Regions from separate parts of the Paenibacillus sp. J22P51 genome, predicted to be linked through region 4. Evidence: riboswitches for the same ligand, from Rfam matches in the RefSeq annotation. Region 4 holds a riboswitch; each other region holds the start of a gene.
What was found. Region 4 has a riboswitch for cyclic di-GMP ahead of AC58QC_RS04610 (phosphotransferase). Riboswitches for the same ligand answer to the same signal wherever they lie in the genome.
Positions count from the first base shown of each region.

Region 1: another riboswitch for cyclic di-GMP. It lies ahead of AC58QC_RS15920 (response regulator); the one in region 4 lies ahead of AC58QC_RS04610 (phosphotransferase).
Region 2: another riboswitch for cyclic di-GMP. It lies ahead of AC58QC_RS22260 (PilZ domain-containing protein); the one in region 4 lies ahead of AC58QC_RS04610 (phosphotransferase).
Region 3: another riboswitch for cyclic di-GMP. It lies ahead of AC58QC_RS11245 (diguanylate cyclase domain-containing protein); the one in region 4 lies ahead of AC58QC_RS04610 (phosphotransferase).

Region 1 is NZ_JCAUAZ010000006.1:274,187-277,401, reverse strand. It holds gene AC58QC_RS15930 (CotH kinase family protein) at 1-973, shown strand, start outside; gene AC58QC_RS15925 (SET domain-containing protein) at 1,002-1,358, shown strand; gene AC58QC_RS15920 (response regulator) at 1,496-1,858, opposite strand; cyclic di-GMP riboswitch class I at 1,961-2,049, opposite strand; gene AC58QC_RS15915 (VOC family protein) at 2,798-3,181, shown strand.
Region 2 is NZ_JCAUAZ010000012.1:21,026-24,240, forward strand. It holds tRNA gene AC58QC_RS22250 (tRNA-Arg) at 164-237, opposite strand; gene tadA (tRNA adenosine(34) deaminase TadA) at 311-748, opposite strand; cyclic di-GMP riboswitch class I at 1,025-1,111, shown strand; gene AC58QC_RS22260 (PilZ domain-containing protein) at 1,223-1,957, shown strand; gene ychF (redox-regulated ATPase YchF) at 2,036-3,136, shown strand; gene prfA (peptide chain release factor 1) at 3,170-3,215, shown strand, end outside.
Region 3 is NZ_JCAUAZ010000004.1:69,563-72,777, reverse strand. It holds gene AC58QC_RS11255 (malate:quinone oxidoreductase) at 1-36, opposite strand, end outside; gene AC58QC_RS11250 (phosphatase PAP2 family protein) at 514-1,176, shown strand; cyclic di-GMP riboswitch class I at 1,434-1,525, shown strand; gene AC58QC_RS11245 (diguanylate cyclase domain-containing protein) at 1,597-3,215, shown strand, end outside.
Region 4 is NZ_JCAUAZ010000001.1:1,156,612-1,159,826, reverse strand. It holds gene galU (UTP--glucose-1-phosphate uridylyltransferase GalU) at 140-1,024, shown strand; cyclic di-GMP riboswitch class I at 1,165-1,253, shown strand; gene AC58QC_RS04610 (phosphotransferase) at 1,539-2,513, shown strand; gene AC58QC_RS04605 (hypothetical protein) at 2,654-2,785, opposite strand; gene AC58QC_RS04600 (hypothetical protein) at 3,008-3,215, shown strand, end outside.

The DNA.
Region 1 (3,215 bases), on a different contig from region 4:
CAACATTCCTTATGAGATTGGGATTTCATATCGGGGGGATCATACCCGTAAATTTCGAAAAAAATCCTATAGCATCGACTTTAGGTCATATAAAGAAGAATTTGCTGGGCGTGAGATACACTTAAATGCGGAATACCGAGATCCATCCTTATTACGCAACAAGCTTTCTTTTGATTTTTTCCAGAGCATTGGATGTATTGCTCCAAATAGTAAGCATGTATTTTTAGAATTGAATGGGGAAAAAAAGGGGATTTATCTAGAACTTGAATCAGTGGATGAATTTTTTTTACGAAAAAGAGAACTACCGCAAGGTCCTATTTATTATGCCACGATCTACCATGCAAATTTTTCTTTATTAACACCGAAGCAAAATCCAAAACCTTCACTCCTATCTGGATATTTTCAAAAAATGGGTAGTGAGAAGGATAATCAAGATTTAGAAAGGTTTATTATGAAAATAAATACAATTAACCGAGACCAATTTGGTGAAGCGATAAAAAAGGATATGGATATCAACAATTATTTATTGTGGTTATGCGGAGCAGTTTGTACCCAAAACTACGATGGGTTTATTCATAACTATTCTTTATTTCGAAATGAAGAGACGGGATTATATCAGATGATCCCTTGGGATTATGATGCAACTTGGGGACGAAATTGGAATGGTGAAATAATGGAATATTTTGCTGTTCCAATTGAAGGCTATAATACACTCACTGCACGCCTTTTGGATGTAATGGAAATAAGGCAGCAATACCGTCGTATGATGGAAGAAGTTTTAGAAACGAAATTTACGGTTAAAGCTATAGAACCTATGGTGACAAATCTCCATAAGCAATTAAACCCCTATATTTCTTTGGATCCATTTAAAAAGGAATCCATTGCGCTATTTAATAGTGAGCCGGAATTAATCCTACGCTTCATTGAAAAACGCAACGGCTATCTTCGAAAGCATCTAAAGGATCTTGCATAAAGGAGGGAGTACGCTGAAAAAAATTGAAATGAAAAATACAGGGAAATATGGTAGAGGAGTTTTTGCAACCGAAAATTTTAAAAAAGGTGACTTAATTGAGTCAGCTCCGATTATTGTTGTCTCCAAAGACGAATGGGAAGAAATGAGGGAAAGCATTCTCAAAAACTATGTTTTCCGTTGGGGAGAGGATAAAGCTATAGTTCTAGGATACGGTGTTTTATATAATCACTCTTTTTCACCAAATGGGAGATATTTATCGAATAAAAATAATTTAACCATGGACTTCTATGCCTATAAAGATATTAAAGCGGGTGAAGAGATATTGATTAATTACAATGGAGACCCTAAGGACCAATCTTCATTGTGGTTTAAGGTTATCGATTAATACAAAGTGAAACAGATAGTTTAGTCTTACAAGAAAGGGTCATCCCGCAAAGGATGGCCCTAAATTTTGCCGTTACAGACAGCGCGGTGAACCGTATGTTAGATGTCAGTATAACTAAAGTATCCTTTTTGTCGACCTCATAAAGTTAGTAACTTTTGTACTGCATCTGCTATCCTGTCTTTATCAAAAGGCTTCACAATAAAATCGTTAGCACCTAAGGAAATAGCCTCAATAACAAAAGATTGTTGCCCCATCGCTGATACCATGATTATCTTTGAATCACTTGCGTATTTTTTAATTTCCTTTAAAGCAGTAATACCGTCCATCTGTGGCATTGTAATATCCAACGTAACAAGATCTGGGGAATGTTGAAGAAACATAGATACTGCCTCAAGTCCATTCGATGCTTCAGCAATAATTTCATGACCTAATTCTGTTAAGATGTTCTTTATCATTAATCGCATAAACATAGAATCATCTGCAATCATTAGTCTTGCCATTTAAATTTCACTCCAATGTGTGGGCTTATTTCCCGTTATTATCTATGAACATAAAAATATCCCCTTATAAAGAACAAAGGGGATTGTATCTCTCTCCCTGGGTTCGGTAACTGGCAAGCGTAGCGAAATATCTCGCCTTAGCCCCTTTAGCTTTGCGTCACTAATTTTCATTAGTTTTGCCCTTATCGTACAGAAGAACTAATATCATGTTACTAAAAATTATAACACCTCTATTACTAGTAATAAAGTCCTATATTTAGAGGAAGCGATTATTAACGTTTTAATAACATAAGTCCAAGCCAATATAATAGCCAATTCATATACTGTTACTATCTTGTGATCAAGAGGGTGATAGGGATGGGATTAATATTTAATCGAAATGTTAGAGTTACTTTTTTCTCGGGTTTTAACTTTACTGGAAGAAGTCTAACATTTAGAAGAGGCGTGGCAGTTTCAAATCTGGGATTATTCGGTTTTAACAACATCATCTCCAGTTTTCGGCTAAGAAATGTTTTTTTTCCTAGTCAAGTTACGTTAGTACTGTTTTCAGGGCGCAACTTTACAGGGAATTTTCGGATTTTCCGTGGCAGCCAGAACATTTCAGACTTACGAGCTTTCAACTTTAACAATGTAACCTCGTCGTTTATTCTAGTTGGATTCCGGATAACAACTTCTCAGATTCGTAGCCTTCAACGCACAGGCAGTATGCCAAGCGGCATTTCCGAATTATAGGCTAAAGGGACGCTGAAAAGCGCCCTTTTTTCTTGAAATTTTTTTTTGATTCAAACCTAATAAAAAAAATGTTGCATATAACTACAAAAGAATTTAATATAGTAAAAATTACCATTGGAGTTATGTCAGGTGAGTGACGTTATGGTTCCCCGCATTATTGGGATGGGCGGTTGGGTGAGAGATTATTTAAAAAAAGGAGCTAAACATATGATCGAATTTGAATGTATACATCATGTAAGTATAGCTGTGAGAGACTTAGAAAAAGCTAGGGGATTTTATTCAGAGGTTCTTAAATTACAAGAAATCGAACGTCCACCTTTTAAATCCAAAGGTATATGGTATGCAATTGGGAAACAGCAGCTTCATCTATTAGAACATCCAGAAGCTGAAACATTACGTAGAAGTGGAATTGATTCTGTTGATGGTCATTTTGCTGTTTGGGTTAAAAGCTACAAAAACACAATACAATGGCTTGAAGAATCTGGCATTCCATACGAAGCTAGACCTCAAAGTGTTGCAGGGTTTGCCCAAATATATATTCTTGATGTGGACTGCAATATTATTGAATTTGATGCTGCATATGACTCATAAATAAAAAACGAAGAAGGATAGCTACTTGTGGTGA
Region 2 (3,215 bases), on a different contig from region 4:
GGTTACACTTATTTCTATTGGCTAGGCATACCAACAGTCTCATTAGACTTAGAACAACAGTCTACATATATTCTAGGTATAGACTGTTGTTTATCATCAGAAGGAATTTATCCCCTAAAAAAACAAAAAAACCTTGAATTATCAAGGTTTAAAGGTACTTTTACGCGCCCGATACGATTCGAACGTACGACCTACAGTTTAGGAAACTGTTGCTCTATCCTGCTGAGCTACGGGCGCATAGTATCGTCATTCTACCATGAGATGATTTCTAACTGCAACCATTTTAGCCCAATGGGGGAGGTTTCACTAATTACATTTTCCCGCGCAATTTTCGGAAAAATTGCGTCAGCATCGTCGAACACTCCTCTTGCAGAACGCCACTCACCACATCGACACGGTGATTGAACCGGTCTTCCTGCAGCAAGTTCATCAACGTCCCCGCACAGCCGGCCTTCGGATCCACCGTACCGTAAATGACCTGCGGAATACGCGCTTGCACAATCGCTCCTGCACACATCGGACAAGGCTCCAGAGTTACATAAAGCTGGCAGTCCAACAGGCGCCAAGCCTGCAAATGCTCGCTCGCTTGCTTAATCGCGATCATCTCCGCATGCGCGAGGGGATCTAAGGTTGTTTCACGTAAATTGTAGCCGCGGCCAATGATTTGACCTTGATGGACGACGATCGCGCCAATAGGAACTTCGCGGATGGCTTCGGCTTTCATCGCCTCTCCAATCGCTTCTCTCATCCAGGGGATATGTTCATCCACAGGGGGACACCTCGCAATAATAGTTTATCCACATGTGCATAAAAATCGAACAAATATTCGTTGTTAACAAGCTGTGGATAACAATGTGGATAACTTATAAACCTGTGGATATTCAATCCACTACACATTCATACAATAAAAACATCGCCTATGCAAGGATTTTAGTTGAAAGAAATATCTAGGCTACGTATAATGGTGATAACAGTGGGTCTTTTAGACCATAAACGATGAGCTTACATACAATGACACGGCAGGGTTCGACAATAGCAAACTTGTTGAAAAGCAAGGACGCAAAGCTGAGGGTCTACGGTTCTAATGAACTATGGCAGCCTGGTTACCGAAAATCGATGCTTTTTTGATTAAGGTGATAGGCTGCTCCTTTGTGTGGGGGCAGTCTATTTTGTGCGGAGAAGTTCTGTAGAATCCATTTGTAGAAGGAGGGTGTTGGTACACATGGCGATGAAGCAGGATGCATTGAAGCGGTATGGGAGTAAAGAAGGATACGATGCGGAAGTATTAATTGATTGCAAGGCTGTTCTGTCTAAGGATGATTTCGTGTCTACAGGTATTCTTACCTATGCCCAAGGAGACATCATGGAGATCGAGTTGCCCGAATATGATGTTTTTCAGCTTGGAGATAAGGCGAAAATGACGTTATATACCAAGTCGGGTCTATTCGTCCTTCAAACGACAGTCGTAGCGAAAGAACCTGGTTCACTCATTGTGATCAATCCACCTGAGAATCGGAAGAAGTTTTCGGAGAAACGGGAGTTCCCGCGGGTGAATGTGAAAAACACGGGTCAGATTATAGGTTTTCAGAATATCCAACAAAAAGAACTGCATGTCCTTGAAAATCCCATTGAACTATCGATTAAAAATATCTCGATGAATGGAATTGGATTTACCATCAATGATAATTCCATGATCGATGGTATTCTTCATAAGAAGTGTTTGCTTCAAGTCGAGTTGGAATTAGGTTTCGAGCTGCCTTGCATGTTGGAAATTATACGGAAAGAAAAGCTGGAAGACAGCTACTACTACGGGGCCAGCTTCGAAAGCTATCCAGAGGAACAAAGCAATGCGCTGCGCGGGTTCATCCTACGAAATCAGATCGAAACCTACTTCGAGCAGAAGCGGGATGACGAGTTCAAAAAAGCAATGGAAAAAAAGACTGCAGCCAATCAATAGCTTGCAGGCTTTTTTTTGCCCTCCAAGTACTATATAATAAGAAGGATGATTTTCGAAAATTAAGGAGTTGTAACGACAATGGCTTTGAAAGCAGGTATCGTCGGTCTACCGAACGTAGGAAAATCGACATTGTTTAATGCAATTACACAGGCGGGGGCAGAATCTGCGAATTATCCGTTCTGTACGATCGATCCGAATGTTGGGGTAGTAGAAGTACCAGACGAGAGATTGCAGAAGCTGGTGGAAATCGTTGTGCCTAAGAGCATCGTTCCGACGGCCTTCGAATTCGTTGACATTGCGGGTTTGGTTAAGGGTGCGAGCAAAGGCGAGGGCCTTGGTAATAAATTTCTAGCACACATCCGTGAAGTCGATGCGATTGTGCATGTTGTACGTTGTTTTGAGGATGATAATATTACTCACGTTTCTGGGAAAGTCGATCCGATTGGTGACATCGAGACGATTAATCTTGAATTGATTTTGGCAGACATTGAGTCGGTTGATAAAAAGATCGAGCGTTCACGCAAAAACCTCAAAGGCGGCGACAAGAAAGTAGTAGCTGAAGTTGAGTGTTTGGAACGTATCAAAGAAGCCTTATATAATGATATGCCAGCACGCAGCTTGGATTTAACAGATGACGAGCGTCTTCTAGTTCGCGATCTACATTTGCTGACGATGAAGCCAGTGCTCTACGCGGCAAACGTGAGTGAAGATGAAGTTGCAACTGCGGACGACAATGCATACGTTAAAATTGTGAAGGAATTCGCTGAGAAAGAAAACAACGAAGTCGTTTCCATTAGTGCGAAGGTTGAATCCGAAATCGCTGAGCTGGAAGACGAAGAAAAAGCCATGTTTCTGGAAGAGTTGGGACTTCAAGAGTCCGGCTTGAATAGATTGATTAAAGCAGCGTATAGAAAGCTAGGCTTGTATACGTATTTCACAGCTGGTGTTCAAGAAGTTAGAGCATGGACGATCCGTAAAGGAACGAAGGCTCCTCAAGCGGCTGGCGTCATTCATACGGATTTCGAACGTGGATTTATTCGTGCAGAGGTTGTTTCTTATAACGATTTGGCTGCTGCTGGATCCATGGCTGGTGCGAAAGAAAAAGGCCAAGTACGCCTTGAAGGTAAAGAGTACGTGGTTAATGACGGCGATGTTATGCATTTCCGCTTCAATGTTTAATTAACAATAAAAACAAGAAAGGAGTGATCCCCTATGTTGGATCGACTTCAGTCCATTGTGGACCGCTATGAGAAACTAA
Region 3 (3,215 bases), on a different contig from region 4:
TAAGATGACGTCTGTTTTAGTTTCTCTGTTGCTCATTATTACCATCCTTATACCCTAAAATTTGCAGAAAGGATGTAGGCGCCACTCCTTAGGCGCTACAGCAAGCCAGGGCGCGACCTAGTCATACACCTTTCTGGATCCATGATAAAACACTCGATTAAAATATTTATTTACTATTATATGATAGTTATAAGCTATACGACAAGAAGTGCGTAGAAGAAGTCTTACCGGATAGTCCTTATGGCGTGGAAATCACTCGCGGGAATGAGATAATGTCCTTGTCAGAATATGTGGAGACTATTATGGCGAGGAGGACTGGAGACTACATGAGATGGCGGGAATGCACAATAAAGGAAACAAACACCTTACTTATTAGCAATAAAAGTATTCCCAAATTCATTAAAAATAATAGCTAGTTCATTCGCGAATGTGGCTATACTAACAAATGGGTATCCCGACCTATCCATTCACCCACCTATTTGATTACACCTAGAAATTGGAGCTATCTTGATAATGAATTCTAAATTAAAAGTCACCATTTTTCTTATTTTGAGCATACTCACATTAATTAGCTTTAGCGTGGTGGCCTCCATGTTAAAGGGGCAGTGGATCGCAGCTTTTGACAGTGGTATCATCTCATATATTCAAGGGCTGGAAACGCCATGGTTAACTTCCATGATGAGGTTGTTTACATACATTGGTTCGTCGCCAGTTGTCATTGTCATTTTCCTTGGCAGCTTGTTTATTCAAATTAAATTCCTGCATCACCGCAAAGAATTAATTCTGTTTGGAATTCTACTTATCGGCACCGTAGGTTTGAATCAGCTTCTTAAAATCATCTTTCAGAGAGAGCGCCCCTCCCTCCATAGGTTAATTCAAGAGACGGGATACAGCTTTCCAAGTGGTCATTCCATGGCAGCCTTTGCCTTATATGCTTCACTAGCGTTTCTACTTTGGAGACACCTTCCCTCAAAGTTTGGCAGGACCGTGGTCATTTTGAGCAGCATAAGTATGATTCTTCTCATTGGTATTAGCCGGATCTACCTCGGTGTCCATTATCCTAGTGATGTTGTAGGTGCCTATTTGGCAAGTGGATTTTGGTTCACGTTCATCGTTTGGCTATTTCAATGGTATATGGAGTATCGCTATAACAAAAATAAGGCAAGTAGTAGTTAAAATTCTTCACCTCCCCCTTTCTAATACAAGTATTTTATGTCATCATCCAGTAAGCCTCATAAACACGGATTAGTCACTTCTAACGTGACTAATCCGTGTTTTTTACCTATAAAGTAAAAAAATGGTTCGTCTTTACCTTTCTTTATTATATTCGACAAAAGACCGCATTTATCGCTATATACAGGTAATTTTTACCTGCTCTATAATAGTTAAATAGTAGTAGATGGAATGGGTACTGAAGTACAGATAAACATGAAAATCGAAAAGGGCAAATCATCGGAAACGATGAGACGCAAAGCCATGGCCTAACGCATGCCAATTCGGATGCTATGGTTGACAGGTTGCCGAATTTGAAGGGATGATCCTTTATTCGGGATGATCCTTTTTTTTATGCCGGGACAATAGTAGGAGGGATCTCTTATGCATAATTCGCTATCGGAAAGTTATAATTTCGTGCTTGTTCTGCTTTCGTTCGTTATTGCGCTGCTTGCCTCGTTTACGGCTTTGAATCTAGCTCGGAAAGTATCCACTTCGGAAGGATGGCACCAGAAGAGCTGGATTATATGTAGTTCCCTCGTGATGGGTGTAGGCATATGGTCCATGCATTTCATCGGGATGCTAGCTTTTCATTTGCCCAGTGGCGTGACCTATGATATTTCGATTGTCAGTATCTCCATTCTTGTAGCGGTTGGAGGTGCACTGGTCGGACTTGTGGTCGCCTTCCAAGCGAGCTCTATCCGTTCGAGGTTCCTTATTGGCGGTACATTCATGGGGTTAGCAATTAGCGGCATGCATTATATCGGTATGGCCTCGTTACTACAAGTGACTACTCACTATAAGCTCGTACCGTTCACGTTATCGATTGTGATCGCCATACTAGCATCCATCACGGCGCTTTACTTCTTTTTCAAACGGAACCATCACCGACTCTTCATTAGTAGTCTTATTATGGGTATAGCGATTACAGGTATGCACTATATGGGCATGTCATCCGCTGTGATGACGTTTCCTCCGGTAACACTTCCGCATAGTGCCAATGCTGTGAATATGGACTTCATTATCGTGGCTATGTATGTGGCATTTGGAACGCTGCTCATCTTTGCCATCAGTTTTATTAGCTCGCTCTCTGTGGATCGACGATTGGCGGAACAGATTGCGCTTAAAGCTTCTATATTAGAATCAGCCATCGATTGTATCTTCATGTTCAAATCTCAGGGCTGGATCATTGAATTCAATCCTGCAGCAGAAGCCATATTCGGCTACGCGCGCAAAGAAGCGCTGAAACGTACGTTATTCGATCTCCTCTTTCCTTTCGATCAAGACGGACAAGATGCTGCTTTGTTATATCAACTGTTAAGTCAGAAGGCCGATTCCGTCATTGGCAGACGCTTTGAAATTATCGCGTACCGATCAGACCGCAGCAAGTTTCCGGCCGAAATTATCATTACGGATATCATTTATGGGGGGAAAACGATTTATACGGCCTACCTCAGGGACTTAACGGAAAAAAGGAAATCAGAAGAACTCATTCATCAGTTAGCGTACTTCGATCATTTAACTGGATTGCCTAATCGCAATCAATTCAATGAGCTGTTCCAGCATACTTTAGCTCACGCCCAACAGCACCATGAGACCTTAGGCGTTATGTTTCTGGATATTTATCGGTTCAAATGGATTAATGATTCCTTCGGTCATCTGGTTGGGGATCACACCTTGCATAAATTTGCTGATTTACTCTCTAGTTGCTTACCCGAGAATGGGACCGTCTCTAGATTAAGCGGCGATGAATTTATCATCTTGCTTCCCCAAGGGAATCAACAAACGATTAGAGAGCAAGCCCAGAACATCATCGCTTTGTTGGAGATTCCTTTTAACATGGATATTGGGGATATTTATGTCTCTACGAATATTGGTATTTCGATGTATCCCTACGATGGCGATACACAAGAGCTTTTGCTCAAGCATGCAGACCAAGCCATGTATGCCGCCAAGGATCTGGGGCGAAACAATTACCAATTCTTTCAACAAGGTATGCACAT
Region 4 (3,215 bases):
GAATATTGGAATCACAATTAAGAAAAGGATTGAAAAGCAGTTTAAAATAGCTAACAGTATTGGTAAATTCAACCCACTACCCTTACTCTCACCCTTACCTTTATCCCTATTTTTATACTTTTTGTGGAGGAAAACAGAAATGAAAGTACGTAAAGCGATTATACCTGCAGCGGGCTTAGGAACGCGTTTCTTGCCAGCAACTAAAGCGCAACCAAAAGAGATGTTACCAATTGTAGATAAGCCTACATTACAATATATTATAGAAGAAGCGGTTGAATCTGGGATAGAAGAAATACTAATCATTACTGGAAGAAATAAAAAGTCGATAGAGGATCATTTTGATAAATCAGTTGAACTAGAGGTTGAATTGGAAGCGAAAGGGAAATACGCACTTTTAGAAGAAGTTCGTAAAATCTCCGAAATGGTTAATATTCATTATATCCGCCAAAAAGAGCCTAAAGGGCTTGGTCATGCGATTCTTTGCGCGAAAAGCTTTATTGGAAATGAACCATTTGCTGTATTACTTGGTGACGATATTGTCTATGGAGATAAGCCGTGTTTAAAGCAAATGATTGAATCGTATGAAGAGTATAGGACAACAATTCTTGGAGTACAAGAAGTTCCGCTCGCAGAGGTTAATAAATATGGGATTGTTGAAGGAAAACAGATTGCGACTAAAGTTTATAAAGTAAATGGGTTAATTGAAAAACCAAATGTTGAAGATACTCCATCTAGAATAGCTATACTTGGAAGGTATATTATTACCCCCGCAATCTTTGAAATCTTGGTAAATACCGAACCTGGTAAAGGTGGAGAAATCCAATTAACCGATGCACTTAAAGTACTAGCACAAAAAGAAATAATGTATGCATACAACTTTATGGGTAGAAGGTACGACGTAGGTGATAAACTGGGTTTCTTACAAGCAACAGTGGATTACGCATTGAGAAATAAAGATCTTCGTAATGAGTTTCTCAAATACTTGATTTCAGTTACTGAGAACGAGAAAGTTACTAATCATTAACCCTGATTTATTAGTTTATTTTTTTATTCCAAAGTCTAGTACTTTAGACATCTCTACCCTCCAAGAGATACACGACGAAAAGCCCATTGCCGCAAATTATACATTTGCTACAATAGGTATATAAGTCATTCACATAAATTGGACGATAATGGCAAAACTGGTGAAAATCAGTGACGCAAAGCTACAGGGACTAAGGTGGGTCAATCCAGTATGTCAGCCAGCTTCCGAATCATCGTGCCTCCGCAGTGGATTTATGTGAAATCAAGGAGGAATTAGAATGGATAAGTTTTGGCATTCTTTTTGTTTAAGATTTAATGAGGTTATCCTGGATAGCTGCATCTGTGACATCGAGAGAGCGAAGATTTTTAATAAAATTAATTATCACCGAACGAAATTGCATACATAAGCGAAGGCACCTAGAGCAGGTGCTTTTTTTCTTTTGCAGGAAGAGGGAATGTATAGCCATTAGTGAATAACTATAAGAGAGAAGGTAGGATGATGGAGGTGAATTGCGGTGAACAAACAGCTTGAACAGGTGCTCTCAAGTATGGTGAAGCCCAGTGGCGAGTTGGATGCCGCTAGGATAATAGGTAGGCAGTCCCTGTATACAGGACGGAATGGCAAAGTGATTGAGCGCTTCTGGATAGATATGGATGGACAGCGTGAGTCGTATATTTTCAAACCATTAACGAATGGAACGACATGCGGTCGCGAGAAATGGATATACGAACACCTACTAGGATCAATACCAGTTCGCGTTCCTGCGCTGTATGCATCTGCCGAACACGAGGATCCCGAGAGCTATTGGGCTATTTATGAGGATATGGGCAAGATGTCGCACCAGTTGGAGGATAACGAGTATGCCGTTGCCACCGCGTGTATTCCCTTATGGCATATGCTGCCACATGATAGGGTGCCGTCGCGTTTCAAAGGGGATAAGACAGATCTAACCGACTTGAAACAAGATGATTTGAATGGGTTTCACGATATGGGGAAGCGTTTGCTTCGACTAGGTTTTGACAAAGAAAAAGTTGCAGCTATCGAGCAACTCATTATGCAATGGAACGGAACTTTTGAAACAGAGATTGTTATTTCGCATGGTGATTATCATCAAGGGAATGTATGCCGGCGTGGCGATGAGTTTATTATTCTAGATTGGGAATTCATGCATCATAATTCGGTGTTCTGGGATTTATATGGTTTGTTAGATATGAGTCATCCCGACTTTCCGAAAATGATCAGTTCCTCTACACGTCTAGACGCGTTACATGCGTATTTGAATCAGAGAGTTTCCTTGGGATGGGAAGCCGATTCTGGAAACTTTATTGCTGATTATCATCGATATGCGATTGTTCATTCAGTCTGGATGCTTGGACTAATTGAGAAAGATTTACAGAAAGGACAGTGGGATACATCCAAATTGCTTCGTGCCCAGCAAGAAACGATGCATTCACTTGTGGCGTGTTTGGCCTATTGTGAGAGAGCTTAAGTCGCCTGGACTACAAAATAGGACTAATGACCCTGTCTTTGGTCCCTCTTCATTTGGTGCATTTTAGCTTATACTTGTAAAATATTCGCAAATCGAGTCGATAGCCGACGCCTGATCAGAGACGCCAGCTATGCCTAAATTTACTTGCTCGATAGTCGTCTGCGTTTAAAAGCCCAGTATTTGATCCAAATAGCGCCTTCATCGTCTTTGAAAAGCTTAATACCAGCCAATTTCAATGGCGTCCAAACTTCTGTAAAATAGTAATTTGGCATCGCACAGCCTCCCGTATGATGTAACTTACTTCAATATAACCTTAGACCTATAAAAAGGCTGTCGAAATTTGTCGTTGAGAATTGTGAACGATTTCTTTTTTTTTTGCGTTAAAGCACCCTCAGGGTGCTTTTTTTATGCTTTTTCGATCGACAAGATGTGACTTCATGGCTCAAAAAGCTTATAATAGGAATTATCCAGTATGAGACTTGGTAGGTGAAGATATGTTAAAGAAGAAGTGGAAGAATCGAATACTATGGGTAGGAAGTAGTCTGGTTGTTCTACTTGCTATTGGGTATTATGGCATGAATATAGCTATGTCGTATGTCCTACAATCGATGATTCCGCAGATCCCTATTGAAATTAGTGGACAAGCTTTAGAGAGTGCTAGTTTGACAGGTTCGATTGGCATCAGTAAGGAAGCTGAAAGTG